One region of the Staphylococcus epidermidis genome, then DNA from elsewhere that is predicted to be linked to it. Evidence: predicted binding sites of a transcription regulator. Region 1 holds the regulator's gene; each other region holds the start of a gene.
The links. Region 1 encodes Rex, which represses fermentation and respiration genes when NADH is low (regulators of the CRP and FNR family bind a similar motif). Its sites were predicted from a motif close to TTGTGAAATATTTCACAA; they were not measured.

Region 1 (10,542 bases):
TTTCATTTGAAGACCATTAATATTGTGATTGATTTTAGGATAACAATAATGTGTCAAAGTATGTTGATACATAGCTATAGAGTAATGATTATCTAATATGCTTATGTAGTCATAACATGTCATAACTTCTTCTTGATACTTAAAGTAGCTGCGTTGTATTAAATGAAATAAAACATAATCTATCATGAATACTAATTTAATAAACATGATTATGCTACTCGCCATATCTTGTGATTCTACTCTAGCTAATAAACCACTAAAACGGCGTGAAGCTTTAAAATGAGTAAAATCAACACTTATCGCGGGCGTGCTCTCAATCTTACTTAAAGCTTGACTTTGCTTTATAACATTAGCAGTATAAAAAATTGATTTTAAATCTTGGTCATAAGATTTTTTTAGTTTGAAAGATAATATTGCATTTAAAATCATAAAAGTAAGACATATTAATATACCTTTTGAAGGAATTAAAAAAATGAATGCGAACCCGATAAATGGTAACAACGGACAAAACATTAATAAAATATTTCGCTTAGTGGGTAACATTTGATCTGGAAACAAAGGGTATACATTTTTACCAATTTTAGAAAGAATGTAAGATACATTTAAACGAAATACTTTATTTTCTTTAAACATGTTTATCAATGAGGTTTGATTTACCTTAAACATACCTCTTAAAGTTGCATATAGTCGCATTTCACCAATTGCAGTGAAATTAAAATTAATTTTATGAAATAACGTATCCATATTTAGGTCTGACCAAGTCTTATCGTCGATAAATGACTGCTCATTGTAATGATCGCGGTAAGCGTGATATTGGGCATCGAATCGTGAATTAGGACGTATAAAACTTTCTAATTTTAATTTGTTATCCCATAAAGTATTTATTTTAGCAATCTGTTTACGCCTCTCTATAATAGAGATAATTACATTTACAAGTGTAATTAGGATGATGAAAGTTAATATAATCAGTACTAAGGTTTGATTGTTCGTCATGAAGTTTAGTTCTCCTTTTTCTTTCTTAATAAATTATTTCATAAATGAATAACGTAAACAATTGAAAATAGAAAATAAGTTGTCAATAGGGAACGTGCGTACTTATCAACAAAATGTGAGTAAGTTGTGGGTAAGTAGTGAAGTTGTTTGTGGATATGTAAATAAATAAGTAAAATTAAAAAAGAAAAAGTGTTAATTTACTTGTGGATAAGTAGGGTAACTCTGTGGATAGTGATTATGAAAGTAATTCAAGCTGTTAATAATATTTGTGTAAAAAAATACTAAAAGACACTGAAAAGTCATATATTCAACTTTCAGGTGTCTTGTCATTATGTTGGAAATTAGAGCTTTTCTTGTAATTTTTCCCATTCCAACATTATTTGTTCTAATTTTTGTTCGGTATCGGATTTTTGATTGGCAAATTTACTAGCTTTTAGAGGGTCGTTAAATACTTCAGGTTGTGTTAACTGTTCGTCGATATGTGATATTTGTGCTTCTAATTCTTCGATTTGTCTTTCACAATGTTCAATTTGTCTTTCTAATTTACGTTGTTGTCTTTTTTGTTGCTTTTGACTGATATAGGTTGAAGTATTTGCGTCTTGATTTATCTCTTTATTTTCAAAATTATTTTGAGTTATTGTTTCATGTGCTTTGATAGCTGCAGCTTCTTCAGTTTTCTCAATATAATACTGATAATCTCCCAAATACATTTGGCCACCATTAATGTTTAAATCAAAAACTTTATTTGCAAGTTGGTTAATAAAATAACGATCATGTGATACAAAAATAATTGTGCCTTCAAAATCTTTCAATGCTTGTTCAAGCATTTCTTTAGAATCAATATCTAAATGGTTAGTCGGTTCATCTAAGATAAGAACATTATCACGTTGTAACATTAAAAGTGCTAATTGTAATCGTGCCTTTTCGCCGCCGGATAAGTCATTGATAATTTTTTTTACGTCTTCTTGAACGAACAAGAAACGCCCTAATACTGCCCGTACATCTTTTTCATTCATATGTGGATATTGATCCCAAACATAATCGAGAATGGTTTTATTTGATTTAAATTCAGCTTGTTTTTGATCATAGTAACCAATTTGTAAATTAGCACCAAAGATAATTTGACCACCTAGTTTATGTTGTTTTTCAGCAATTGTTTTTATCAATGTTGTTTTACCAACACCATTTGGACCAATGATAGCTATATGATCCCCTTTAAAGATTTCGAGGTTTATAGGTAGTGTAATAGGTGAGTCGTAACCAATTTTTAAATCATGAATGTGCATCACATCATTACCAGTATTACGGTCGAAGCCAAATTGTATATTTGCACTTCTAGCATCTATCATAGGTTTATCAATACGTTCCATTTTTTCCAATGTTTTACGTCTACTCTTAGCCATGCCGCTTGTAGATGCACGAGTAATATTTTTTTCTACAAAGGTTTCTAAACGCTTGATTTCTTCTTGTTGCTTTTCAAATTCTTGCATGCGTTTTTCGTAATACTGATTACGTTGCTTTATAAATTGCTCATAGTTTCCTACATAGTGTTTTACATTTCCTAGAGCAACATCATAAACTTGAGTTACAATTTTATCTAAAAAATATCTATCATGACTGATAATTACAATTGCCCCTTTAAAGTACTTTAAGTAATCCTCTAACCACTTGGTTGTTTCCATGTCTAGATGGTTAGTTGGTTCATCAAGAAGGAGTAAATCGGGTTCTTTAAGTAACATTTGAGCAAGAGAAAGACGTGTTTTTTGACCACCACTAAAATCATTAATAGGCTTGTTGAAATCGCTTTCTGTAAAGTTAAGCCCGTGCAGGACTGTTTTAATTTTACTCTCATATTGATAACCATCTAATTGCTCATAACGATTCGTTAAAGTTTCATATTTTTCAATATGTGATTGATATTCATCGGATTCATAATCTTGTCCATTTCGTGCAAGCCAATCGGTTTCATCCTTAATTAAATTTTCAATTTTCTTTATATGTTCAAAAGGCTTAGACATTTCTTCAAAGACAGTAGCTTCTGAATTGAGTGTCATTTGCTGAGTTAAATAACTCATTGTCAAATTTTTGATTTTTGATATTCGACCACTATCGTAATTTTCCACACCTGCTATGATTTTCATTAATGTCGATTTACCAGCTCCATTACGGCCTACTACGCCGATTCTTTCGCCAGTTTTCACCTCAAAATTAACATCTGTGAAGATATCTTCACCATCGAACGATTTGGAGATGTCATTAAGTTGTAAAAGTATCATTCGATTCTCACCTTTCTATGTATTTGAAATAGGTTTAAACTATATATAAAGTATTTGTTTTTGAATATTTAAATTTTTGTTAATTCTATATTATCGAATTTTAAATAGAAAAATAAATTGCGTACGTTATCTTGAAATGATGTTAAACTCAATTACTTCTATTCTACAGTATTCATAGAACACATGAAACTAGGATATTTATTTTTAAAAATTAATAATGTATAATGTTTAAGTATTCGTTGTAGACAATTATTTGTATTATGAGATGACATTCCACATATGTTTTAACTCATTTACTGATTTTAATGATACATGCATAATATACGCGAAAAAGGGGGGTTAGATATATGCCAGATGATTTTAAAATTCCTCGCGCTACGTTAAAACGTCTACCTTTATATTACCGATTGGTCAGTATTTTGAAAGGTAAAGGTATAGATCGTGTTAATTCTAAAACAATAAGTGAAGCACTACAAATTGATTCAGCTACAATAAGAAGAGACTTTTCATACTTTGGTGAATTAGGAAAAAAAGGATATGGATATAATATAGATAGTATGCTTGAATTCTTTAAATCAGAATTAAGTGAGAGCGATCAAATTAAAATTGCCATTATAGGTATCGGTAATTTAGGGCGTGCATTACTTACATATAACTTTTCAATACATGATGAGATGACAATTACTGAAGCTTTTGATATTAGACCAGATATTATAGGTGAGAATATCGGTGACGTTGTGGTAAAACATAGTGATGATATCAAAACGACATTAGAATCAGAAGATATTGATGTAGTCATTTTAACAACACCAGATAATGTGGCACAACAAGTAGCTGATGAACTTGTTAAAGCCGGTGTTAAAGGTATACTAAACTTTACGCCACGTCGAATTAAAACACCCCAAGATGTCCAAGTACATCATATTGATTTTGGTATAGAGTTACAATCATTATTGTTCTTCATGAAAAATTATAGTAAATAATTAATAAAAATCACATTAACATAGTACTCTCAAGTGAGAAGTGAGAGTGCTTTTTTTATATTAAACAGTTACAATAGATTATAAATACGAAACTTTTTAACAAAAATTGTAAGTTGATATTTATTGTAATGGGAGATTGAAACAAATGACTCAAGAAATAAATTGTAATTTCAAATCACATATTCCCAGAATAATGACAGTTCCCGGTATATTGTTAATACATGAAAATAAGTTGGAGTTTAAGGCATATAGTCAAAACAATAATCCATTCAATATTCAATTCGAACTCTCTAGCATTGTGCGGTATAGAATATCGAAAGGGTTATTAGGAAATAAATTGTTTATTTATTATTCTGACCAGGAGTGGTATAAATTTAGTAACTTATCTAAGAGTGACTTAATCAAACTCACAAAATATTTATATTAAAACATAATAAATAAAATTAAGAATTTGCAAAATATAGTCCTTTCTACTATAATACCTTAGTATTTATATCGGAAAAGGTGATAAAATGGTGTGGACAATTATAAGCGGATTAGTCGTTGGCATATTGCTAGGATTTGTAATGCAGAGAACAAGATTTTGTTTAGCTGGTGGATTTAGAGATATGTACGTTCAAAAGAGTAACAAAATGTTTTATGCATTGCTTATTGCTATTACAGTCCAAAGTATTGGTTTACTTATTCTAAAGAACTTAAATATTATAGAGGTTCCAGCAGAAACATTTCCAGTTATAGGAACTATTTTGGGATCCTTCGTTTTTGGAATAGGGATAGTATTAGCTGGAGGATGCGCGACAGGAACTTGGTATAGGGCTGGTGAAGGGTTAATTGGAAGTTGGGTGGCATTAATATTTTATGCATTGACTTCAGCCGTAACTAAAACTGGGGTACTTCTTCCAATAATGAATCAAATAAATAAACCGACGCAAGTCAGCACAAGTATGACGAGTACAACAGGTATACCACAATGGATTCTCGTCATGTTATTAACTGTAATTACAATATTTTTAGTTGTGAAAACAATTCGAAAACCTAAAATAATGGTGCCCCAACTTAAACAAAAATATAGTGGTATTAGACATTACCTATTTGAAAAAAGATATCATCCATTTGTTGCTGGCATTGCAATAGGTTTTATTGCTCTACTTGCTTGGCCTATGAGTGAATCTACTGGGAGAATGGGTGGCTTAGGTATAACAACACCATCTGCAAATCTTGTAAATTATCTTATTTCAGGAGATTTAAAATTTATTGATTGGGGTGTGCTTTTGGTACTAGGTATATTCATAGGTTCTTATATAGCTGCAAAAGGGTCTAAAGAGTTTAGATGGAGATTGCCAGATATTAAGACAATTCGCAATAGTGCGCTTGGTGGTATATTTATGGGATTTGGTGCTTCAGTTGCAGGTGGTTGCTCTATCGGTAATGGTTTAGTTGAGACAGCTACAATGAGTTGGCAAGGATGGATTGCTTTAGCCTCTATGATTATTGGTGTTTGGTTTATGAGTTATTTTATTTTTGTAAAACCTATGAAAAAGTTACAACAAGTATCTCAAAGCTAAGATTGGTTATTCTAATGTGACATTAGATAAAGTGAATGAGGAGGTATATCAATGGTATACGAATTAGGAACAGTAGGGATGGTTTGTCCATTTCCTTTAATAGAAGCACAAAAGAAAATGAATGAATTAAATCAAGGGGATGAATTGAAAATCGATTTCGATTGCACCCAGGCTACGGAAGCATTACCTAATTGGGCTGCAGAAAATGGATATCCAGTTACAAACTATGAGCAACTTGATGATGCATCATGGACGATTACTATTCAAAAGGCATAAAAATTTATAGTTATAAAGTTGATAAACAGATTTTTTGAGGATAGGAAATTAAGCAAATTTAATTATAGATGTGATTGACGAGAAAAAAGTTAAATTAAGTAGCTATTAGCTATATCGTTGAAAGAAAGAGCTAAACTTGAAGACTGTTTTTAATTTAATGAAATTCGTTAGTAGAATTATGATAGCCTGAGACAACAATCATTGTCCCAGGCTTATTTATTATTGTAATGAGATAACTAAATCAAGATTATCTTTTTATTATACTCATTACTAACATAGTGTAACGAAAATAATATGTTTTTAGTACAACGCTTATATATACAATGTAACTTAAAGTGACATTCTGTGTAACATGACCTTACCTAATTTTGCTTTTAAAAAAACACTCATTATGATGTTTTTAAAGGAAGTGGTAAGTATGAATATGAATGATACAATATTTCTATTTTTATGTACTCTATTAGTATGGTTAATGACACCAGGTTTGAGCCTTTTTTATGGGGGACTCGTACAATCAAAAAATGCTTTAAATACTGTAATGCAAAGTATGGTTGCCATTGTCATTGTCACATTTATATGGATAATGATTGGTTTCTCTTTAAGTTTTGATGGAGGTAATCAATGGATAGGTGGTTTGAAATTTTTGGGTCTTCATCATGTTGGTTTTGAAACTTCAAAAACTTTGAGTCCTCATATACCTCTCTCATTATTTATGTTGTTTCAAATGATGTTTTGTACAATTGCGGTATCTATTTTATCAGGTTCGATAGCCGAGAAAATGAGATTCATTCCTTATCTGATTTTTGTGAGTTTATGGGTTCTATTAATTTATAGCCCTGTTGCCCACTGGGTATGGGGTGGTGGTTGGATTAGTAAAATTGGAGCAATAGATTATGCGGGTGGAACAGTAGTTCATATAACATCAGGTGTATCTGGTTTGGTTCTTGGGATAATGATAGGTATAGGTAAAAAGAAAGAAAAACATACTCCCCATAATCTATTAATTACACTTATAGGTGGTATATTAGTATGGTTAGGATGGTATGGATTTAATGTGGGCAGTGCATTTACATTCGATCACATAGCCATGATATCGTTTGTAAATACAGTTATTGGTGCAAGTGCAGGTGCTTTCGGTTGGTTAATCTTTGAATATATCTTGAAAAAGACTACAAGTTTACTAGGTCTTTTATCTGGAGCGCTCTCTGGTCTTGTCGCTATTACACCAGCAGCAGGATACGTCAGCTATATGAGTGCCATGATTATTGCAATAATGGGTGGCATAGGTTGCTATATCGTTATAAATTTAATTAAAGTAAAACTCCAATATAATGATGCACTAGATGCATTTGGTATTCATGGTGTAGGTGGTATCTTAGGAGCTGTGTTTACAGGAGTTTTTCAATCACATCAAATTAATAGTGCGGTGGAGAATGGTTTTATCTATACAGGTGATTTTAAAATAGTAGTGATTCAACTTGGAGCGGCAATTGCGACTGTCGTTTTTAGCGCAATAGTCACTTTTTTGATTGCTAGATTTATTAAAATTTTTACTCCTTTAGCTACAACTCAAGAAGAAGATAAAACAGGACTCGATGTTATAGTACACGGTGAGAAAGCGTATTTCTATGGAGAGCTAAATAAGTTTAATCGTCATATTAAGTTTTAAAATTATATAAATGACAATCACCTAACACGTCAATTTATTTAATCGTATTCTAAACAATAATTTCAACTATTTAAAGCGTTGGTTCATATGGTAAAATAAAAAGGAACGATTGATGACGTGATAGGTGATTTTTTATGAAAAATATATCAGATATAGCAAAATTAGCTGGAGTATCGAAAAGTACTGTTTCACGCTTTTTAAATAATGGATCTGTGAGTCCAGCAACGAAAGAAAAAATAACTAAAATAATAGAAGAAAATAATTATCAGCCAAATCAATTTGCACAAAGCTTAAGAGCTCGACGTACCAATTTGATTGGAGCAATTATTCCGCGTATGAATTCATACGCTGTTGACGAAACGATTAAGGGTTTGGTACACCAATGTAATCAACATCGATATCAGTTATTATTAAATTACACAGGATTAAAAATAGATGGTGAAATTTCGGCACTAAAAACATTATCACGTAGTAAAGTTGATGGAATCGTGCTAATGGCAACACATATTACTGAAGCGCATATTGAAGTCATTGAGAAAATTGATGTTCCTGTCATTATAGTAGGACAAGAACACGACCGATTATATAGTATATATCACGATGATTATGAAGCTGGATATAAAATTGGAGTACTCATTGGTGAAAAAGGTTGTCGAAATGTACATTTCTTTGGCGTTAGTGAAGAAGATATTGCAGTTGGTATTCAACGTAAGCTGGGAGTTATTCAAGCGCTGAAGGACTATCACATAAGTCCGAAAATTTATGAAACAACATTTAAGCATGAACAAGCTTTTAAAGATGTAAGTCAGCAACTTGAAAGAGTACATGATGCTGATGCGATAGTTGGAGCAACTGATACCATTGCTTTTGCAATCCATAAATATTGCTCTGATCATCAACAAAGGTTTTACAATTGTTCAATATATGGATTTGGTGGAGACCCTATGACTCAAATAGTATCACCTGTCATTCAAACGGTTAGCTATAATTACTTTGAAGCAGGAAAGCAAGCATTAAAAGAAATTAACCAACTATTAAAAGGTGAACAAACAACATTAAAAATAAAAATTCCTATCAAATTGAATTAACATGCATAGAAATCTTGTTTTAGTTAAAATGGAACCGATACCACATATAATGATAATTGCTAATCAAATTGGTATAATTATTGAGAAAGCATAGTTGAATGAAATAATTAATTAAATATTGACAGGTATCAATTGGATATTAATAAGCATGAATTTAAACATGTCAAAAAGTGACATTATTAACATATTTCTCTAAATCAATATGTTAAAATAATAGAGTTATTAATATATAAATAGTTGTAGTAGGAGGTAGAACATAGTGGAGTGGACTCGTGAAGAGAGATACCAACGTATTGAGGATGTTGATGAAACATATCTTGAGCAACTGAAACACCAAGTGGATACATCTTTATATAGACAAACATTTCATATCCAACCTGAAATGGGTTTATTGAATGATCCAAACGGACTCATTTATTATGAAGGATACTACTATATTTCACATCAATGGTTTCCGTTAGGTGCTGTGCACGGTTTAAAATATTGGTTTAATTATAAAAGCAAAGATTTATTACATTTTGAACCTCAAGGAACACTTCTTAAACCTGATACTAAGTATGATAGTCATGGCGTATACAGTGGAAGTGCTTTTGAATATCAAAATCATCTTTATTATATGTATACAGGCAATCATCGTGACCAACATTGGAATAGAATTTCCAGTCAAATGATTGCCAGAATGAACAAAGACGGAAAAATAGAGAAGTTTCCTAAACCTGTGATTCATGGACAACCTGAAGGGTATACAAGTCATTTCAGGGATCCAAAGGTATTTGAAAAAAATAGTCAACTGTACGCTATTCTAGGTGCTCAAAATGAAAATGAGATGGGGCGTTTACTTTTATATCGTAGTCAAGATGTTGTTGATTGGCATTTTGAAGGTGAAATTAAAACTAATCTGACACAATTTGGTTATATGTGGGAGTGTCCTGATTATTTTAGACTAGGCAATAAAGATGTCATACTCATGTGTCCACAAGGCGTTGAAGCTGAAGGAGATAAATATAGAAATATCTATCAATCAGGGTATATGATAGGAGATTTAAACTTTAATAATCTATTTTTCGACCATGAAAGTTTTCAAGAATTGGATAATGGTTTTGATTTCTACGCGCCACAAACGTTTGTTGATGCAGACGGGCAACGCATTTTAATTGGATGGATGGGACTACCAGATACAGAGTATCCTACAGATAAAGAGGGGTGGGCACATTGCCTTACTATTCCTCGAGTACTTACCATTGAAAATGGAAAACTTAAGCAGCGACCTTTTAAGCAGTTAGAAGATTTAAGAACTAATAAAGAAACAGCTTTGGGATATGCTAATAAATTTAAACGTAAATTACATCCATATGAAGGTAAGCAGTATGAGATGATTATAGATATATTAGAAAATGATGCTTCAGAAATATATTTTGAATTGCGTAGCTCTCGATCTGAATCTACACTGATTACTTATAATAAACACGAAAATAAACTCACTTTAGATCGTACCGATAGTGGGACACTACCATCAAATGTCGATGGAACAACGCGTTCTACCATTTTAGATTCACCATTAAAACAGTTACAAATTTTTGTGGATACATCTAGTATCGAAATATTCTGTAATGATGGTGAGCGTGTTTTAACCTCACGTATTTTCCCAAATGAGGATGCTACAGGTATAAAAGCTTCGACTGAATCTGGTCA
Region 2 (10,542 bases), 300 kb from region 1:
GTTGGCCATTTACTCGTTTAGTACATGTTTGGAGTGTACCACTGTCATATATGAACAGAAGATATATTGTTTATCGCAAAAACAAAATTTAATTTATTATGAGGTGAAAGTGTGGAACCAGAATCTTTAAAACATAATCAACATTTACAAATGAATTTAGATAAGTTGAGAGCACAAGAGGGTTATGATTTTGGTGGTATCGCTTTATATGATTATCATCACACTTCATCACCAATTAAATGGCAATATGTTTCAGGTAACACAAATGATAGATATAAACTTATCATTTTGAGAAAGGGTAGAGGGCTTGCTGGAATGGTGATGAAAACCGGTAAGCGTATGGTTATTGCTGATGTAGATACAGCTTTATCTCCAGAAGAGAAAGTTAAATTTCCAATCATTCTTAGTGAGTCATTGACAGCTGTAGTTGCAGTCCCTTTATGGTTAGAAAATTCAATGTATGGCGTTTTATTATTAGGTCAAAGAAATCATCAGCCGTTACCTCAGTCATTGGACCAACTTAATATTGAAAAACAAATCGGTATTTTTACAGAAATAAACTAGGTGGTAAATATGTTGGAGCAAACTGATTTAAGTTTAGAGCAATTACTTAAGAATTATTATGAAACCACGAACGAGAAAATTGTATTTGTTAATAGACAAGGCAAAATTATTGCTATGAATGACGCAGCAAAAGATATTTTAACTGAGGAAGATAATTATAATGCTATGACAAATGCGATTTGTCATCGATGCGAAGGATACTCTAATGAATATGATGTACAATCGTGTAAAGATTGTTTTTTAGAGACAACGCAATTACAACATTCCAATTTCCAAGTATTTATGAAGACAAAAGATAATGAAATTAAGCCTTTTACAGCTATGTATCAAAATATTGATGAACAAAGAGGTATTAGTGCATTTACCTTACAGAATGTGGCGCCTCAGATTGAAAGGCAAGAAAAAATGTATCAACAAAAAATGTTACATCGTTCAATTCAAGCACAAGAAAATGAACGAAAGCGTATTTCTAGAGAATTACATGATAGTGTAATACAGGATATGCTCAATATAGATGTTGAACTAAGGCTTTTGAAGTATAAGCACAGGGATAAGGTGTTAGCTGAAACATCTCAACGTATAGAAGGCTTATTATCACAGCTTATTGATGATATTAGAAATATGTCTGTTGAATTAAGACCTTCTTCTCTCGACGATTTAGGCATTGAAGCAGCTTTTAAATCATATTTTAAACAGTTTGAAGAAAATTATGGTATGCATATTAAATATGATTCGAACATTAAAGGCATGCGTTTTGATAATGAAATTGAAACAGTTGTGTATCGTGTAGTTCAAGAGGGTGTATTTAATGCTCTAAAATATGCTGAGGTTAATGAAATTGAGGTAAGTACGCATAGTGATGGCAAGCAGCTTGTAGCAGAGGTTGTGGATCGAGGTAAAGGGTTTAGTTTAGATCATCACCCTAAAGGCTCTGGACTTGGATTGTACGGAATGAGAGAACGTGCAGAATTAGTTAACGGTCATGTTAATATAGAGACACATATTAATAGAGGTACTATAATTACATTAGATATACCGATTTAAGTTGATGATGTAAGTTGGGGGAATTGAAGTGAAAATAGTTATAGCGGATGACCATGCAGTTGTTAGGACAGGATTTTCAATGATATTAAATTATCAAGAAGATATGGAAGTTGTTGCAACTGCAGCTGACGGGGTTGAAGCTTATCAAAAAGTGTTAGAACATCGACCAGATGTTTTAATTTTAGATTTGAGCATGCCGCCAGGAGAGTCAGGCTTAATCGCAACCAGTAAAATTTCTGAAAGTTTTCCTGATACTAAAATTTTAATACTTACGATGTTTGATGACGAAGAATATTTATTTCATGTGTTAAAAAGTGGTGCTAAAGGATACATTTTAAAAAATTCACCTGATGAGCAATTAATATTGGCCGTACGTACAGTATATCAAGGTGAAACTTATGTTGATATGAAATTGACGACGTCTTTAGTCAATGAGTTTGTCAATCAATCACAAACGGATGAAGTGTCATCATCTTCAGATCCATTTAAAATTTTATCGAAACGAGAGTTAGAAATATTACCTCTTATAGCAAAAGGCTATGGCAATAAAGATATTGCAGAAAAGTTGTTTGTATCGGTGAAAACGGTAGAGGCACATAAAACGCATATTATGACGAAACTAAATTTAAAGAGTAAACCTGAATTAGTTGAATATGCCTTAAAGAAAAAATTATTAGAATTTTAAATGTATATCATGATTGATTATTAGGGCTTACTTAGTCTATGACTAAGTAGTCCTTTTTTTGTACCTTTATATAGGGAAAAATAAAAGTAAAATCAGGGTATGTCCTTATGTTCATATTTTCACAAACATATTAAAATGAATTTGTGATTGGTACTTTGTTTATAATTTTGTTTTATATTATTAATTTTGACCTCTTATTAAGCTCTCACAAAGTACCAATACACCTTATAATTAAATCAGATGAAGGTGAATTAAAATGAACATGAAAAAGGGTGTTTCTCAGCTTACGTTACAGACATTGAGTTTGGTCGCAGGCTTTATGGCATGGAGTATCATTTCTCCATTAATGCCATTTATTTCACAAGATGTTGATATTTCTCCAGGACAAATATCTGTCATTTTAGCTATTCCTGTTATTTTAGGTTCTGTACTACGTGTACCATTTGGGTACTTAACTAACATTGTAGGAGCGAAATGGGTGTTTTTCTGGAGTTTTATTGTACTATTACTTCCAATTTTTCTTTTAGGTCAAGCTCAATCACCCGGTATGCTAATGTTATCAGGATTCTTTCTAGGAATTGGTGGCGCAATTTTTTCAGTAGGTGTTACTTCAGTACCTAAATACTTTTCAAAAGACAAAGTTGGTTTAGCAAATGGTATATATGGTGTAGGTAATATTGGTACTGCAGTTTCATCATTTTGTGCCCCAGTGTTAGCAGGTGCAATTGGCTGGCAAAATACAGTTCGTAGTTATTTAATTATTCTAAGTATATTTGCAATTTTAATGTTTTTTTTAGGAGATAAAAATGAGCCGAAAGTGAAGATTCCTTTGATGGCTCAAGTCAAAGACCTATCTAAGAATTATAAGTTGTATTATTTAAGTTTGTGGTATTTTATTACTTTTGGAGCTTTTGTGGCTTTTGGGATTTTTTTACCGAACTTTCTAGTTGATCATTTTAGTATTGATAAAGTGGATGCAGGTATTCGTTCAGGTATATTTATAGCACTAGCGACGTTCTTAAGACCGGTTGGTGGTGTTATAGGTGATAAATTTAATGCAGTACAAGCGCTTATCATCGACTTCGTGATAATGATTATTGGTGCGCTTATATTAAGCTTATCTAGTCATATTGTTCTGTTTACGATAGGCTGTTTAGCAATTAGTATCTGTGCAGGTATAGGTAATGGTTTAATATTTAAATTAGTACCTTCATACTTTTCTAAAGAAGCAGGTTCAGCGAATGGTATTGTATCCATGATGGGAGGACTAGGCGGTTTCTTCCCACCACTGGTGATTACTTTTGTAACGAGTATCACTGGTTCAAGTCATCTCGCTTTCTTCTTCTTGGCTATATTTGGTGTAATTGCTCTTATTACAATGATTCATTTAAATAAAAAAGAAAAAGCTATTCGTATATAAATAAAAATTGTGTCCTAAGGTGAGCATTAAAGTGTGTTCAAATTAGGGCACATTTTTGTTTAATATCAAAATAAAATATTCAAAAAATTTTGCTATTTTTCGTTTCATTAAAATGAAATAACTAACAGTCAGTTTTCATACACATACTGAACCAAAGACTATCAATGAATTAGGAAACAATCATCCTTTCAAGACATTGGCAGTCGATAGATCATTTTAAAAAATACGTATATCTTAATGTTTTAACATAATTCCATGTTGTCATATATGTGAATAACTGATTTTACAATCACACCCTCTACTTTCATTAAAATAGCTATACAATTGCTTCTTTCAACCTCCATTATATGAAGGGAAACAAACAACACACATCTTGATAGTCTATTTAAATACCACCTTAATTCACATTTTTAGATGTTAAAATGGATAATTATTAAAATATCTATAATCATTCATTAATGGTCTTTACAATGCTTGTAATTAATAGAGTATAGATAAAGTGATGTAACTTGCAAAAAAAGAGGTATTTAGATAAGTTTAGTAGGAATTAGGTGCAAAAAAATATACTGACTGTACGAGAGAATAAGACAAAAGCTTACTTTAGACATACTATTACTATTAAATTGTATCGCTATTGCTAAAGTTGAAAGTTTTGTTGTATTTGTATTTAAAAAGCTTACTTTTGTCTCTAGTCTCTATAAGTATCACTTTTCCACTGTTTTATCAAAATTTTTCGTTACAAAATTTTGCAAGTCTTCAACTAAATTTTGGGTTTCTTCTTGAGTAATATTAAATTCATTAAAAACACTTTGTGAAATATCAGATAGAACATTTTGAATATCCTTGCCACGTTCTGTTAAAGAAATTTGAAGGTTCCGTTCATCTTGTTCTTCACGAGTTCGAATGACATAATTCTTTTTCTCTAATTTTTTTAATAATGGTGTCAGCGTGCCAGAATCCAAGAAGACTCTTTCGCCTAGTTTTTTAATGTTAAGTTTCTCATCATCTTCTATCGCCATTAATACAATATAACCTGTGTATGTAAGACCATACTCTTTTAGGTAATCTGTATATTTTTTGATGATTTCTTTAGAGGAAACATAAAATAAAAAACATAATTGTTTGCTCAAATAACTATTCTCTACATACATTTAATCACTCCTTGTTAAGGTAACAATATTATGAAGCGTATCACTTGTCAAGTATTGATCTCATCACTATAATTCAAATTGCTTTAAATTAAATTTATCAAATATTTGAATGAGTTTAATTTGATAATAAAACAATTTTTTAAAAAATGGAGGAGTACGAAAATTGACACGTATAAATGATTTTAACGAAGTGCTTAACAGTAGAAAATCAGTAAAGGTATTTGATGAGAATTATAAAATTCCTCGAGAAGAAATGGATGAAATCATTACTAAAGCAACTAAAGCACCATCATCGGTTAATATGCAACCATGGAGAATTGCTGTTGTAGAAAGTGATGAAATGAAAGAAAAAGTTAAAGAATCATTTGGATTCAATTCCAGACAGTTAACAACATCCTCAGCTATGTTAATTATTTTTGGAGATTTACAAAACTACGAAAAAGCTGAACAGATTTATGGCGATGCTGTAGAACAACAATTGATGACAGAAGATATCAAAGCACAACTGTTAGATTGGATATTACCCTATTATAAAAACTTATCTAGAGAAGGCATGAAAGATATTGTGAATATAGATAGTAGTTTAATGGCAATGCAATTAATGCTTACAGCGAAAGCTCATGGATACGATACAAACCCTATTGGCGGCTTCGATAAAGAAAATATTGCGGATATTATCGGTTATGATTCTGACAGATATCTGCCAGTTTTAGCGATTGCTATAGGTAAAAAAGCACAAGATGCACACGATTCAGTGAGACTTCGAATTGATGATGTAAGGGAGTTTTTATAAAACTTCTCAAAATTTTCACATTTACAAACGAACATTTTGTTACAATTTAACTAAATCTTTCTTTTCTATACGAATTAATCGTTTATAATTGTGTGTGATAAGATAAAAGGAGTTTCTATAATAATGAGTAAGAAACAGGTTATTTTTAGGGTAATCATTATTTTGATTATCTCTCTAATATTAGCAATTGCATTTTTCTTTGGACTCAAAGCTTATCAAGGTCATAAAAATCTTGAACTGATTGATAGCTATATGAGCGACCATCATCTTAATGATAAAGTGAAAAAAGACAAAACATCATATAGCACTAAAAAGGGGCTATACTATAAAGAAGTCGTTTTCAAAGATGAACCTAACGTGACATATGTGATTCAACCTATCAGTACTTCAAAAGGAATATTCATTGAAGGTTTTGATAGCGAAACGAAGAAAAGTATTAAAAAAGCAAAACATAGTGATTTTGATCAAAAATATAAACCTTCTAAATAAAGGATTAACACACAGTTTTATTTAAACATAGAACTGTGTGTTTTTAGTGTTGTTTTTAATAGGAAGAAATGCAGCATGCATGTATTTTTAATAAAAAAATTATATAGCTATTTTGATATTATCTGATATAATTAAGTGATGTCAGATGAAGGGGAGTTTGCATAATGGCTCTATTCAAGAAAAAAATAAGTCTACCAACGCAAGTAATTATTGCTTTGGTACTCGGTGTCATCGCTGGTCTATTACTATATGGACAAGATGATGTTGCAAATTATATTAAGCCATTTGGTGATGTGTTCTTAAATTTAATTAAGATGATCATCATTCCGATTGTATTTTGTTCATTAGCCTTATCTATTTCAAATTTAGGGGATTCTAAAAAGGTAGGAAGCTATGGATGGAAAGCAATCCTTTATTTTGAGATTATTACAACTATCGCTATAGGTTTAGGTCTTATCATTGGTAATCTATTCAAACCAGGTTCAGGTCTAGATCCAGATAAATTACCTAAAGGCGATATTACTAAATATCAATCATCTGCACATTCAGCAGAACAAGCGACTACTTATGGTAATCATCTTATAGATACATTAGTTCATATTGTGCCAACGAATTTATTTGAATCTATGGCAAAAGGTGAGTTATTACCGATTATCTTTTTCGCAGTATTTTTTGGATTAGGATTAGCTGCGATAGGAGAAAAAGCAGAACCCGTTAAAGGATTCTTAAATGGTACTTTAGAAGCTGTATTTTGGATGATCAATAAAATTTTAAAATTAGCTCCAATTGGAGTATTTGCATTTATCTGTACGACAGTAATGACTTTTGGTGCTTCTGCATTAATTCCATTATTTAAATTATTAGTTGTTGTAGTATTTGCTATGGTTTTCTTTGTTATTGTAGTATTAGGAATTGTTGCAAGAATGGTTGGAATAAGTATTTTTTCAATCATGAAGATACTTAAAAGTGAATTGTTACTTGCCTTTTCTACTTCAAGTTCAGAAGCAGTATTGCCGATTATGATGAAGAAAATGGAACGCTTTGGTTCGCCAAAAGATGTTACTTCATTTGTTATTCCTATCGGTTATTCATTTAATTTAGATGGCTCAGCTTTATATCAATCTATAGCTGCTTTATTTGTTGCTCAAATGTATGATATACATTTATCATTAACTGAACAACTTGTATTAATGGCCACACTTATGATTGCTTCAAAAGGTATGGCTGGGGTGCCAGGCGTATCTATTGTAGTTTTATTAACAACATTAACTTCTATGAACATAACAGCACAAGGTCTTGCTTTAATTATTGGTATTGATCGTTTATTAGATATGGTTCGTACATGTGTTAATGTTATTGGTAATGCACTATCAACAGTTGTTATTGCTAAGTGGGAAAACGTCTATGATAAAGAGAAAGGTCAAAACTACTTAAATTCAATTTAAAAAATTTATATATCTGACATTTTAGAGCCACTTACAATCTATGATTGTTAGTGGCTCTTATGCATTTTTGAAAAAATGTAAATTTAAAAAGCACAAAAATGATTTTTTAGTTTAAAATCATCTTTGTGCTAAATTGTTCTAATTTAAATGCAAGTTTTAATACTTCTACATTCCGTGTTTCATATTACCCATATCATGGATTTTTGACATTAAACCATGAGGTACGTCATCGTGATTAACTTTCTTAACTTTAGTAATTTTTCCAGTTTTTTCATCTTTAAAGAGCATCACAAAATCTTCTTTTTTAACTGATACATTAGCATCTTTAGGTAATTCTACGTTTTTTTCAATTTTTTCATTTTTAGTATTTATCATTTTATCAATAGTCGTGCTATCTTTCATAATACCGTAGTATGATTCTTTCTTACCACCCACGAACATCATGATTACTAGTACAATACAAACGATAATCATAATTGTGATAAGACCTATGCCTAATCCTTTTTTATTTTTCATTATTGAAAACTCCTTTATCTATATTAATTCATTTATACATAATTTTAAGTCATTTTGCAATTATATATTGTAGTATAAAGAAAATAAAGTTTATAAAATAGAGCTTGATGATATGAATGACAATAAATAGACAATAAATAACCGCATCATAATCTAAAATGATTATAATACGGTAAATTTTGATATTATTTTATAACTCAATTGTAGCTGGCGTATCTAGTTCATCATCATTCATTAATTTAATTGAACGAGGTATAAATTTGAGTACACATAATTCAGGATCTTCTTTTGAATTGAAAAATGTTTTGTCTTGAGTTTCCCATAACCAATCAATAACTTTTTGATTTTTGACAACTTCTATAGTGGCATCTATTTCAACAAAGCTATTGTTTGTTGTTTCGTTATAGCCTAATAAAATATGAGCATCAGGATTATTTTCTATTTCTTCGACTTTTAGTGAATTGATATTCGTTTTTGTATATAAGTTTAAGTCATCGTTGTAAAAGACCATATATCTGCTATTAGGTTTATTATGATGTGCTGTTGATAGGACACCAATTTTTGAAGAATTTAATACTTTTTCTATTGCTTTTGTCACTTGTTGTTTATTCAAAATTATCATCTCCTTATTATTGTATATATCCTTATCACACATAATTTAAACGAAACAACCTTATGATGATTTTTAAGAAGGTTTAAAACAAATATATTTGACTTCATCGTGTTTTAAGGTGACTTGGAAAGGAAGATGATGGTCATGTTGTATAGCTAATTCTGTTTTTGGTTGATTTGATTTATCAAGTTCATCAAGAATACTACGTTCAATATAAAATTGTTGTTTAGTTTGTGGTAGAAGGTTTTGAATTGCGCCATGCTCATGATTTAACGTTTTAATAATAATTAATGAGTTGGTTGATAATGTATTTTTAAAAACGTAGCGCTGTTGACTATCAGATAGATAACGATCATTTATTTTATTAAATAATAAAAAGTGATAGTTACCATCTTTGCGACTCATTAAAAAATTGTTAGCTATCTCTAAAGGTTCATTTAAAAATGGTTCGATTAATTTATAGAGGTGCATGAGAGGTAGGGGACTACCATAACGATTAAATAAGGCAATAAAAGGACTCTCATCTTCTATCAGTTGATAACTTACACCACCCCCGTAACGCATTAATGCGACTAAATGACAAACAAGGTCAGATAATTGAAGTGGATAAGTACCATTGTTTGTATATTTAAAACACTTTAAAGATAAATTATTGTAAACAAATTTAGTTGAAGGTATACCGGAATCTAATATAAATTGTTTATAATTTTCAAAGTGTGTGGACGAATGTAAGTACGATTTACGTTTGGTAATTAATGAGTTTTTGGTTTCTAGATTTTCAATGTCTATAAAATAGTAATCGAAATTTAATCGCTTCATCATATCATAAGTTCGATCAATAGAAGAATTTTGGTGTAGTAATCCTTCAACAGTTATACTATAACGGATAGCTTTATTTTTATTTTTAATTTTTAAATGGCATAAATGTATATCGTTCACTGACATATTCTTAGTTTCAAAGACTAACATAAATTTAACCATTTTTTTGTTCATTTTATAATCTTGGTGGCTATTAAGAAATAATAAAATTATTTCTTTGATAGATTCAAATTCATTTGTAGATGTTAATCTCATGGCTAAACCTATATTTTTTTCGAATAATTTTTCAAAGCATCGATTTAATAAATTAAAGTTCACCTCTCGCGTCGAAATATCAGTGATATCATTGATAAAAATTACAGCTTGTGGCAGGGAGGTAAAATCAATGTTGTAATATTCATTAAAAACAAATTGAAATAATTCGTTGAAATTTTGAAAACGTATAAACGCTTTAGAGTTTTTAGTCTGATCTTGAGGATAAAATTCATTGATATCTCTTTCAGTCGTTTCAGTAGCCAAATGATCACTAAACTCAAATTGATTAATTAAATCAATATATTGTGAAAAGTCAGTATCACTAAAACTTATCGAAGGTAAGGAGTCTAACTTAGAGATAATCGTTCGGTATTGTTTTGGGCTACAACCTAAATAATTTTTAAATTGATTTGTAAAATTGGTATGACTACTAAATCCAGATTGTTCTGAAATAGCGTTAATTGAGTCCTCAGATGAAAGTAGCCTTTTTATAGAGTCAATCACTTTTAAGCTTGTAAAATAATCTTTAAAATTCATATTAAGATATCTTGCAAATAGGTTAGAACAATAAGATTCAGATATATTACAATGTTGAGCTACTTCTCGTAGTGAAAGTGACTGTGATACTTTTGAATGAATAAATGTTAATCCTTCAGTAAACACTGAATGATTAACTGCAATTTGAGGAATATATTTTTTCTTATATCGAATGACTGCTTCTTTTAGTAGCGTTTGTATTATTTTAGAG
Region 3 (10,542 bases), 250 kb from region 1:
GGGTATGAAGAAAAAATTGAAAAAGATCAGCAAAAGACTGGACTTAATGAAGCGTTAGTGTCTGGTACTGCGAAATTAGATGGAATACAATATGGTGTTGCAGTTATGGATGCTCGTTTTAGAATGGGAAGCATGGGCTCTGTAGTTGGTGAAAAAATATGCAGAATTATTGATTATTGTACAGAACATCGTTTGCCATTTATTCTGTTTTCTGCGAGTGGTGGAGCTAGAATGCAAGAGGGAATTATTTCTTTAATGCAAATGGGGAAAACAAGTGTTTCTTTAAAAAGACATTCTGATGCAGGACTATTATATATTTCTTACATAACTAATCCCACTACTGGAGGGGTTTCTGCAAGTTTTGCTTCGGTTGGAGATATTAATTTAAGTGAACCTAAAGCACTAATCGGATTTGCTGGTAGACGTGTTATAGAACAAACAATTAATGAAAAGTTGCCTGATGATTTCCAAACTGCTGAGTTTTTATTAGAGCATGGTCAACTTGATAAAGTCATTCATCGAAAAGATATGCGTGAGACTTTATCAAATATTTTAAAAATCCATCAAGAGGTGAGTAACTAATGTTAGATTTTGAAAAACCACTTTTTGAAATTAGAAATAAAATTGATTCTTTAAAAGAATCGCAAGAAAAAAACGAAGTTGATCTTCAAGATGAAATAGATATGCTGGAAGCATCATTAAAAAGAGAAACTACAAAAGTGTACACTAATCTAAAACCTTGGGATCGTGTTCAAATCGCTCGTTTACCAGAAAGACCAACCACATTAGATTATATTCCCTATATTTTTGATTCATTTATTGAGTTACATGGCGATAGAAGTTTTAGGGATGATCCAGCAATGATTGGTGGAATTGGTTACTTAGATGGTAAGTCTGTAACAGTTATAGGCCAACAACGTGGTAAAGACACGAAAGATAATATTTATCGTAATTTTGGTATGGCTCACCCAGAAGGGTATAGAAAAGCTTTGCGTTTAATGAAACAAGCAGAGAAATTTAATCGTCCAATATTTACTTTTATAGATACTAAAGGTGCTTATCCGGGTAAAGCAGCTGAAGAAAGAGGTCAAAGTGAATCAATTGCAAAAAATTTGATGGAAATGGCTTCATTAACGGTACCAGTTATTGCTGTTGTTATTGGTGAAGGCGGAAGTGGCGGCGCTTTAGGAATTGGAATCTCAAATCGTGTTCTGATGCTTGAAAATAGTACTTATTCAGTTATTTCACCTGAAGGAGCAGCTGCACTTTTATGGAAAGATAGTAACTTAGCTCAAATTGCCGCTGAAACTATGAAAATCACTGCGCATGATTTACTAGATTTAGGTATTATAGATGAAGTGATTAATGAGCCACTTGGTGGTGCGCAAAAAGATGAAGAAGCACAAGCTTTATCAATTAAGAAAATGTTCCTTAAACATTTAAATGAATTAAAGCAACTCACACCTGAAGAATTAGCAAATGATCGTTTTGAAAAATTTAGAAAAATTGGTTCAGTTGTGGAGTGATTTTGTATAGCTATTAGTCTAATTGTTAGGCTTTTAGCTCTTTTTTTTATGTTGTAATAAAAATTACATTTTTAAAACGTTTACATCTATGAATTGTCTTTCTTTTAATGGAACGTTAAAAAAATTTATGGTAATTTAGAGTTGAAGATAAATCTAGTTAAGGAAAGGTATGTCGTCATGAAGAAGATTGCAGTTTTAACTAGCGGAGGAGATTCTCCGGGTATGAACGCTGCTGTTCGTGCAGTGACTCGGACAGCAATTTACAATAATATTGAAGTTTATGGTGTTTATCAAGGTTACCAAGGTTTACTTGATGATGATATTCATAAGCTTGAATTGGGTTCAGTAGGGGATACAATTCAACGAGGAGGAACTTTCCTCTTTTCCGCAAGGTGCCCTCAGTTCAAAGAAGAGGATGTACGTAAGAAAGCTATTGAGAATTTACGTAAGCGTGGTATCGAAGGTTTAGTTGTTATTGGAGGAGATGGCAGCTATAGAGGGGCACAACGAATTAGTGAGGAATGTAAAGAAATTCAAACAATTGGTATTCCTGGTACAATTGATAATGATATTAATGGTACAGATTTTACAATTGGTTTTGATACTGCATTAAACACTATTATTGAATCAGTCGATAAGATTAGAGATACGGCATCAAGTCACGCAAGAACGTTTATTGTTGAAGTTATGGGGCGTGATTGTGGAGATTTAGCTTTATGGGCTGGATTATCTGTAGGTGCTGAAACGATTGTTTTACCAGAAGTCAATACAGATATTAAGGATGTAGCTGAAAAGATTGAACAGGGTATTAAAAGAGGGAAAAAACATTCTATCGTTATGGTTGCAGAAGGTTGTATGAGCGGCCAAGAATGTGCAGATGAGTTAACGAAGTATATTAACATTGATACACGAGTTTCAGTGTTAGGTCACATTCAACGTGGCGGTAGCCCATCTGGTGCTGATCGAGTATTAGCTTCTCGACTTGGTGGATATGCTGTTGAACTATTAAAACAAGGCGAGACAGCTAAAGGTGTTGGCATTAGGAATAATCAATTAACCTCTACGCCGTTTGATGAAATTTTTGCTGAAAGTGATCGCAAATTTAATAGTCAAATGTATGAATTAGCAAAAGAATTATCAATTTAAATTTATTTGGGAGGATTATAAAAATGAGAAAGACTAAAATTGTATGTACAATAGGACCAGCTTCAGAATCAGAGGAAATGCTCGAAAAACTAATGAATGCAGGAATGAACGTTGCGCGTTTAAATTTCTCACATGGTAGTCATGAAGAACATAAAGCAAGAATTGATACAATTCGTAAAGTTGCTAAACGTTTAAATAAAACAATTGGCTTGTTATTGGATACTAAAGGGCCAGAAATTCGTACGCACAATATGAAAGATGGACTTATTGTTTTAGAAAAAGGCAAAGAAGTCATTGTCAGTATGAATGAAGTTGAAGGAACACCTGAAAAATTCTCTGTAACATATGAAAATCTAATCAATGATGTCAATATTGGATCATATATACTATTAGATGATGGTTTAGTTGAACTTCAAGTCAAAGAAATTAACAAAGATAAAGGCGAAGTTAAATGTGATATCTTAAATACTGGTGAATTAAAAAATAAAAAAGGTGTTAACTTACCTGGTGTTAAAGTTAATTTACCTGGTATCACTGATAAAGATGCCGATGATATCAGATTTGGTATAAAGGAAAATGTAGACTTTATAGCTGCAAGTTTTGTAAGACGTCCAAGTGATGTTTTAGATATCCGTCAAATTCTTGAAGAAGAAAAAGCAGAAATAACAATTTTCCCTAAAATCGAAAACCAAGAAGGTATCGATAATATTGAAGAAATTCTTGAAGTATCTGATGGATTAATGGTAGCACGTGGTGATATGGGTGTTGAAATTCCACCAGAAAGCGTACCAATGGTTCAAAAAGATTTAATTAGAAAATGTAATAAATTAGGAAAACCTGTAATTACTGCGACTCAAATGCTTGATTCTATGCAACGTAATCCACGTGCGACACGTGCAGAAGCAAGTGACGTAGCTAATGCAATATACGATGGTACTGACGCGGTAATGTTATCAGGTGAAACTGCAGCAGGTCAATATCCTGAAGAAGCTGTTAAAACTATGCGTAATATTGCAGTTTCTGCTGAAGCAGCGCAAGACTATAAAAAATTATTAAGTGATCGTACTAAATTAGTTGAAACTTCATTAGTAAATGCAATTGGTGTTTCTGTTGCACATACTGCCTTAAACTTAAATGTAAAAGCTATTGTAGCAGCAACTGAAAGTGGTTCAACAGCACGTACGATTTCTAAATATCGTCCACATTCAGATATCATTGCTGTAACACCTAGCGAAAAAACTGCTAGACAATGTGCAATTGTATGGGGAGTAAATCCGGTCGTTAAAGAAGGACGTAAAACAACTGATGCTTTACTAAATAATGCTGTAGCAACAGCAGTAGAAACTGGTAGAGTTTCAAACGGAGATTTAATTATTATTACTGCTGGTGTACCTACTGGAGAAAAAGGAACTACAAATATGATGAAAATCCACTTAGTAGGTGATGAGATTGCTAAAGGTCAAGGTGTTGGTAGAGGATCTGTTGTAGGCCATGCAATTGTCGCAGATAGTGCTAGTGATTTAGAAGGTAAAGATTTATCTGATAAAGTTATTATTACAAATTCTGTTGATGAAACATTAGTACCATATGTTGAAAAAGCTATAGGTCTAATTACAGAAGAAAATGGTATTACTTCACCAAGCGCAATTATAGGTTTAGAAAAAGGCATACCTACTGTTGTTGGTGTAGAACAAGCAACCAAAGAAATTAAAAATGATATGTTAGTGACTTTAGATGCGTCACAAGGTAAAGTGTTTGAAGGTTATGCTAACGTCCTTTAATTTAACAAATGATAAATTAAAAAAGAAGATTTGATAATCACAAAGCTTTAAAGCTATTCATAAGAGAGCCTGGAACATTGATTTATGTTCCAGGCTCTTATTATTTAGGGGCGTTGATTATTGAAATTAAAAATGATTAAATCAATCTTTTATAACACTAATTATTGATTTTAAAGTAGAACACCAAATGTCATCTTTATTTGAATAATAAAAGTAATAAAAGAATGATTGATTGAAAGATAATGATTGTAGAAATTGACATGATAAGGTTAGAGGCTTCTAGATGACGTTAATCAGTAGAAAGTAAGAAAAGTATATCACTCAGATGAATTAAAAAATCGACACTAGTAATGAGAAATTACTAAGTGTCGATGTAAATTTTATCGTGCTTCTTTATCAGCTTTTTTGTATCTTAAGTACATTAAACCTAATAAAATAAACCAAATAGGCGTGCAGTAAATCGCTCTTCTTGTATCAACATTTATAAATAACAAGGCAAATACAAAAACAAAGAAAATAAGTATAAGGTATCCCATGTATTGACCGCCTGGTAGTTTATATGTCGCTTTCTTATGAAGTTCTGGATTTTTACGACTATAGTTAATATAAGCAATAATAATTAATGCCCAAACCACAACAAACAATACTGTAGAAATCGTAGTAACATAAGTAAATACAAGTGTTGCATCAGGGAATATGTAATTCAGTAGTGCTGCAATTAACAATAAAGCTGATGATGCAATGATTGCTTTATGTGGCACACCATGTTTATTAGTACTAGCAAATGTTGGTGGTGCTTGATTTTGGTTTGAAAGTCCATAAAGCATTCTGCTGTTTGAGAAAATACCGCTGTTACATGAAGAGGCAGCAGCTGTTAAAACAACGAAATTAATTATTCCTGCTGCAAACGGTATACCAATTAATGCAAACAATCTAACGAATGGACTATTATCTGGATCTACTTTATCCCATGGAATAATGGACATGATGACTGCTAATGCACCAACATAAAAGATTAAAATTCTAATAGGTACACTATTGATAGCTTTAGGTATAGTTTTTTCTGGATCTTTTGTCTCTCCTGCAGTAACACCAATCATTTCAATACCAACAAATGAGAACAATGCCATTTGGAATGACATAAAGAATCCAGAAGCTCCTTTTGGAAAAATTCCATGTTGATACAAATGAGTTAAACTTGTGTTACCAAATGGTGTCTTGAATGCGAATAAAATCATGATTACACCTATAACGATTAAAGCAATGATTGTAACTATTTTAATGATTGCGAACCAGAATTCAAGCTCACCAAACAACTTTGCACTTAATAAATTGAAAGACATTAGAATAAGTACACAGAATAAAGCACTAATCCAATTAGGTATGTCTGGGAACCAAAAACTTATATATTTGGCAACTGCAGTCACTTCAGCCATACCAGTAATAATCCAACATAGCCAGTAAGTCCAACCCGTTACAAATCCTGCGAACGGTCCTATATATGTGTTGGTCACGTCAGCAAAAGATTTGAAATTCGTATTTTGAATAATAATTTCTCCCAATCCACGCATGAACATAAATAACATGAACCCTATAATAATATAAGTAAGTAATATTGAGGGACCAGTCATTGCGATAGTTTGTCCGGCACCTAGGAACAGACCAGTTCCTATAGCACCTCCGATGGCAATTAATTGAACATGTCTATTGCTCAATTCTCTTTGTAAATTCTCAGCCATAAGACAACTCCCTTACTATAAGATATATATATTATGCACTTATAATGCAATTTATACAATTCTTTTCGAAAAAAAGTGTGAAAATTCACCATAATCATTATTAATATTTATTAATCATTCTTGATAACTAAACGAAAAGACATAAAGAATTGTGATTTCTTAGACGAGATAAGTATTGGAAAACCAGAGTTGTTAAGGGTTTTAGAAGGAAAATATTATAAGTAGCGACTAGACATTTTTCTCGTACTGATATGAGAATGTTTTTAATGTTTCACAAATTGTTTGAATTTAGCTATAATATTTATTGAAAGCCATTTCATAAAGAAACAGTAAAGGGGAAATTTATCATGGCAGAATTAAAAAGAGGTTTAGAAGGGGGTATTGCAGCTGAAACTAAAATTAGCTCGATAATTGACAGTCAGTTAACATATGCGGGCTATGATATTGACGATCTCGCAGAAAACGCGCAATTTGAAGAAATAATTTTTTTACTATGGAATTATAGACTTCCTAATGAAAATGAGTTAAGTGAATTAAAAGAAAAATTATTTGATTATATGACTCTTAATAATAGAGTATACAAGCACTTTGAGGAGTATGTGACGGATCATGTACATCCAATGACTGCTCTACGTACATCAGTATCATATGTAGCTCATTTTGATCCAGAAGCGGAAAATGAATCTGATGAGAATAAATATGATAGAGCTATTCGTATTCAAGCTAAAATCGCTTCTTTAGTAACGGCTTTCGCTAGAGTTAGAGACGGTAAAGAACCTGTCAAACCTAATTCTGAACTTAGTTATGCAGCAAATTTCTTATATATGTTAAGGGGAGAACTACCAACAGAAGTTGAAGTTGAAGCATTTAATAAGGCATTAATTTTACATGCTGATCATGAACTTAACGCATCTGCATTTACGGCACGTTGCGCAGTATCTTCATTATCAGATATGTATTCAGGTGTTGTTGCAGCTATTGGTTCATTAAAAGGACCATTACATGGTGGTGCAAATGAACGAGTGATGTCAATGCTTAAAGAAATAGGAAGCATTGATAATGTAGATCACTATTTAGATGAAAGATTTGCAAATAAAGATAAAATTATGGGCTTTGGTCATCGTGTTTATAAAGATGGTGATCCAAGAGCTAAATATTTAAGAGAAATGAGCCGTAAAATCACTGAAGAAACAGGGCAAAGTGAACTGTTTGAAATGTCATTAGCCATTGAGAAGAGAATGAAAGAAGAAAAAGGACTTATTCCTAATGTCGATTTCTTTAGTGCTACAGTCTATCATAGTATGAATATTCCACATGACTTATTCACACCAATATTTGCAGTAAGTCGTACTTCTGGCTGGATTGCTCATATTTTAGAGCAATATCGAGACAATAGAATTATGCGACCAAGAGCTAAATATATAGGTGAACAAAATCGTAAATATGTGCCTATTGAAGAAAGACCATAAAATAAATTAGTATTATAACTTTAAAATATGGAGGTTAATTGTATGTCTGCAGAAAAAATAACACAGAGTAAAGATGGTTTAAATGTACCTAATGAACCTATTATTCCGTTTATTATTGGTGATGGTATTGGACCAGATATTTGGAAAGCAGCTAGCCGAGTAATCGATGCTGCTGTTGAAAAAGCGTATAATGGAGAAAAACGTATAGAATGGAAAGAAGTCTTAGCAGGTCAAAAAGCTTATGATGAAACTGGAGAATGGTTGCCACAAGAAACGTTAGAAACAATCAAAGAATATTTAATTGCTGTTAAAGGTCCTTTAACAACTCCAATTGGTGGTGGAATTCGTTCATTAAACGTAGCACTGAGACAAGAGTTAGATTTATTCACTTGTTTACGTCCGGTACGTTGGTTCAAAGGCGTTCCTTCACCAGTTAAGCGACCTGAAGATGTTGATATGGTTATTTTCCGTGAAAATACCGAAGATATATATGCAGGGATAGAATTTAAACAAGGTACATCAGAAGTAAAAAAAGTTATAGATTTCTTACAAAATGAAATGGGAGCAACTAATATTCGTTTCCCTGAAACTTCTGGTATTGGTATAAAGCCAGTATCTAAAGAAGGTACAGAACGTCTAGTAAGAGCAGCTATTCAATATGCACTTGATAATAATCGTAAATCAGTAACTTTAGTTCATAAAGGTAATATTATGAAATTTACTGAAGGTTCATTTAAGCAGTGGGGCTATGATTTAGCTCATAATGAATTTGGTGATAAAGTGTTTACATGGCAACAATATGATGAAATTGTTGAACAAAAGGGTAAAGATGCTGCGAATGAAGCACAAAGTAAAGCTGAACAAGAAGGTAAAATTATTATTAAAGACTCTATTGCTGATATCTTCTTACAACAAATATTAACTCGTCCAGCTGAACATGATGTTGTGGCAACTATGAATTTAAATGGTGACTATATCTCTGATGCTCTTGCAGCTCAAGTTGGAGGCATTGGTATTGCGCCTGGTGCTAACATTAACTATGAAACTGGACATGCTATTTTTGAAGCAACACATGGTACTGCACCTAAATATGCTGGTTTAAATAAGGTTAATCCGTCATCAGAAATTTTAAGTTCAGTTTTAATGCTTGAACATTTAGGTTGGCAAGAAGCCGCAGATAAAATCACTGACTCTATTGAGGCAACAATTGCTTCAAAAATCGTAACATATGATTTTGCGCGTCTTATGGATGGTGCAAAAGAAGTTTCAACATCTGATTTTGCTGATGAACTAATTAAGAATATTAGATAATTTTTTAATAACTTTTTATAAAAATTTCAAAGAACCTGAGACATAAAATATTAGTGTCTCAGGTTTTTTTATTAACAATAAATTTAAAATAAACCTATTTCTATCTTATCTTGAACATTCACTCTGCTTAAATTTCATATTTCTTTTATTAAAGTTTCCTTTAAGAAAATATATATTGAAGTTACTATTTCGTATAATTGTTAAGGGTAAATTTATAACTTTTATTAAGATTATGTAAATTTGATGTGTAGCTATATTATTTCTATTTGAATATCAGTTATAATATAAATGTATAAAAAGATTAGGAGGCACACTATGTCACAAAAAATATTAGTGGTTGATGATGAGCAATCCATCGTGACCTTACTAAAATATAATTTAGAAACAGCAGGGTATATAGTCGAAGTCGCTTATGATGGTGAAGAGGCATTGAAAAAAGTTGAAACAGAACAACCGGAACTAATTGTATTAGACGTTATGTTGCCAAAAAAAGATGGTATAGAAGTATGTAAAACAATCAGGTCTGATAAAAATTTAGTACCGATTTTAATGTTGACAGCAAAGGACGATGAATTTGATCGAGTTTTAGGGCTTGAACTAGGTGCTGATGACTATATGACAAAACCATTTTCACCTAGAGAGGTAGTTGCCAGAGTTAAAGCAATATTAAGACGTTCTCAATTTGTAAATGAAATTGAGAAGGAAGATGTTGATGATGAAGATATTATCATTGGTTCAATTAGAATTCGACCTGAATTCTTTGAAGTCTATAAAGAAGATGAATTATTAGAATTGACGCCAAAAGAATTTGAATTGTTATTATATTTAATTGAAAGACAAGGAAGAGTTATTACTCGAGAACATATGTTGAATTCAGTGTGGAATTATGAATTCGCTGGAGATTCTCGAATTGTTGATGTACATATAAGCCACTTAAGAGATAAATTGGAAGAAAATCCTAAGCAACCTAAATTGATAAAGACTGTACGTGGTTTAGGTTATAAACTGGAGAGACCTAAAGCTTAATGTTGAAGTTCCATTTGCGTTTATTACTATTAATTAGTACTATTACAATCATTAGTTTTATTGGTTTAGGCGCTATCATTCACAACACAATTTATCAAACATTAACTAGTAATCAAATTAAAAGCTTAGATAGTGAAGCCCGTAATTATGTTAATCTCTTTAATAATAATAAAGAGAAAGAAATCACTAATATAGCTCATAATGAAAAAAATATCATATTAATAAAAGAAAAAGATAAAGATAAAATTATTTACTCAAGTGGAAATATTAAAGATATTGACCATAGAATTGATAATGAAGCTAATCCTTCGAAATTAATCAATAAAAACACAAAACTCGGTATGCGTTACACCTATAAGAATACAATAGATGATAAAACAATATACATAAGTGGAATTAATAATGAAATTATTGATTTACAAAAGGATTTATGGAAATACTTGTCTATTGTTGGAGTCATTGTATTATTTACGGTCTATTTAGCAAGTAGAAGTATCAATCGAACATATATTAGACCTATCAATGAAGTAACTTATGCTACATC

Region 2: FNL83_RS02630 (nitrate/nitrite transporter) is a predicted target of Rex. The motif match lies at 2,401-2,418, and genes of this name have one in related genera.
Region 3: FNL83_RS05635 (citrate synthase) is a predicted target of Rex. The motif match lies at 6,452-6,469, and genes of this name have one in related genera.

What each region holds. Positions count from the first base shown of each region.
Region 1 is NZ_AP019721.1:870,535-881,076, forward strand. It holds gene FNL83_RS04280 (MutS-related protein) at 1-993, opposite strand, end outside; gene FNL83_RS04285 (ABC-F family ATP-binding cassette domain-containing protein) at 1,335-3,269, opposite strand; gene FNL83_RS04290 (redox-sensing transcriptional repressor Rex) at 3,617-4,252, shown strand; gene FNL83_RS04295 (hypothetical protein) at 4,398-4,679, shown strand; gene FNL83_RS04300 (YeeE/YedE family protein) at 4,765-5,817, shown strand; gene FNL83_RS04305 (sulfurtransferase TusA family protein) at 5,869-6,093, shown strand; gene FNL83_RS04310 (ammonium transporter) at 6,512-7,762, shown strand; gene FNL83_RS04315 (LacI family DNA-binding transcriptional regulator) at 7,897-8,850, shown strand; gene FNL83_RS04325 (sucrose-6-phosphate hydrolase) at 9,110-10,542, shown strand, end outside.
Region 2 is NZ_AP019721.1:566,658-577,199, forward strand. It holds gene narI (respiratory nitrate reductase subunit gamma) at 1-92, shown strand, start outside; gene nreA (nitrate respiration regulation accessory nitrate sensor NreA) at 112-564, shown strand; gene FNL83_RS02620 (sensor histidine kinase) at 574-1,608, shown strand; gene nreC (nitrate respiration regulation response regulator NreC) at 1,637-2,293, shown strand; gene FNL83_RS02630 (nitrate/nitrite transporter) at 2,550-3,713, shown strand; gene FNL83_RS02635 (MarR family winged helix-turn-helix transcriptional regulator) at 4,418-4,864, opposite strand; gene FNL83_RS02640 (nitroreductase family protein) at 5,028-5,657, shown strand; gene FNL83_RS02645 (DUF3139 domain-containing protein) at 5,781-6,146, shown strand; gene FNL83_RS02650 (dicarboxylate/amino acid:cation symporter) at 6,311-7,591, shown strand; gene FNL83_RS02655 (DUF4889 domain-containing protein) at 7,757-8,107, opposite strand; gene FNL83_RS02660 (pyridoxamine 5'-phosphate oxidase family protein) at 8,298-8,720, opposite strand; gene rsp (AraC family transcriptional regulator Rsp) at 8,793-10,542, opposite strand, start outside.
Region 3 is NZ_AP019721.1:1,124,114-1,134,655, forward strand. It holds gene accD (acetyl-CoA carboxylase, carboxyltransferase subunit beta) at 1-582, shown strand, start outside; gene FNL83_RS05615 (acetyl-CoA carboxylase carboxyltransferase subunit alpha) at 582-1,526, shown strand; gene pfkA (6-phosphofructokinase) at 1,704-2,672, shown strand; gene pyk (pyruvate kinase) at 2,696-4,453, shown strand; gene FNL83_RS05630 (amino acid permease) at 4,834-6,192, opposite strand; gene FNL83_RS05635 (citrate synthase) at 6,540-7,661, shown strand; gene icd (NADP-dependent isocitrate dehydrogenase) at 7,704-8,972, shown strand; gene FNL83_RS05645 (response regulator transcription factor) at 9,288-9,998, shown strand; gene pnpS (two-component system histidine kinase PnpS) at 9,998-10,542, shown strand, end outside.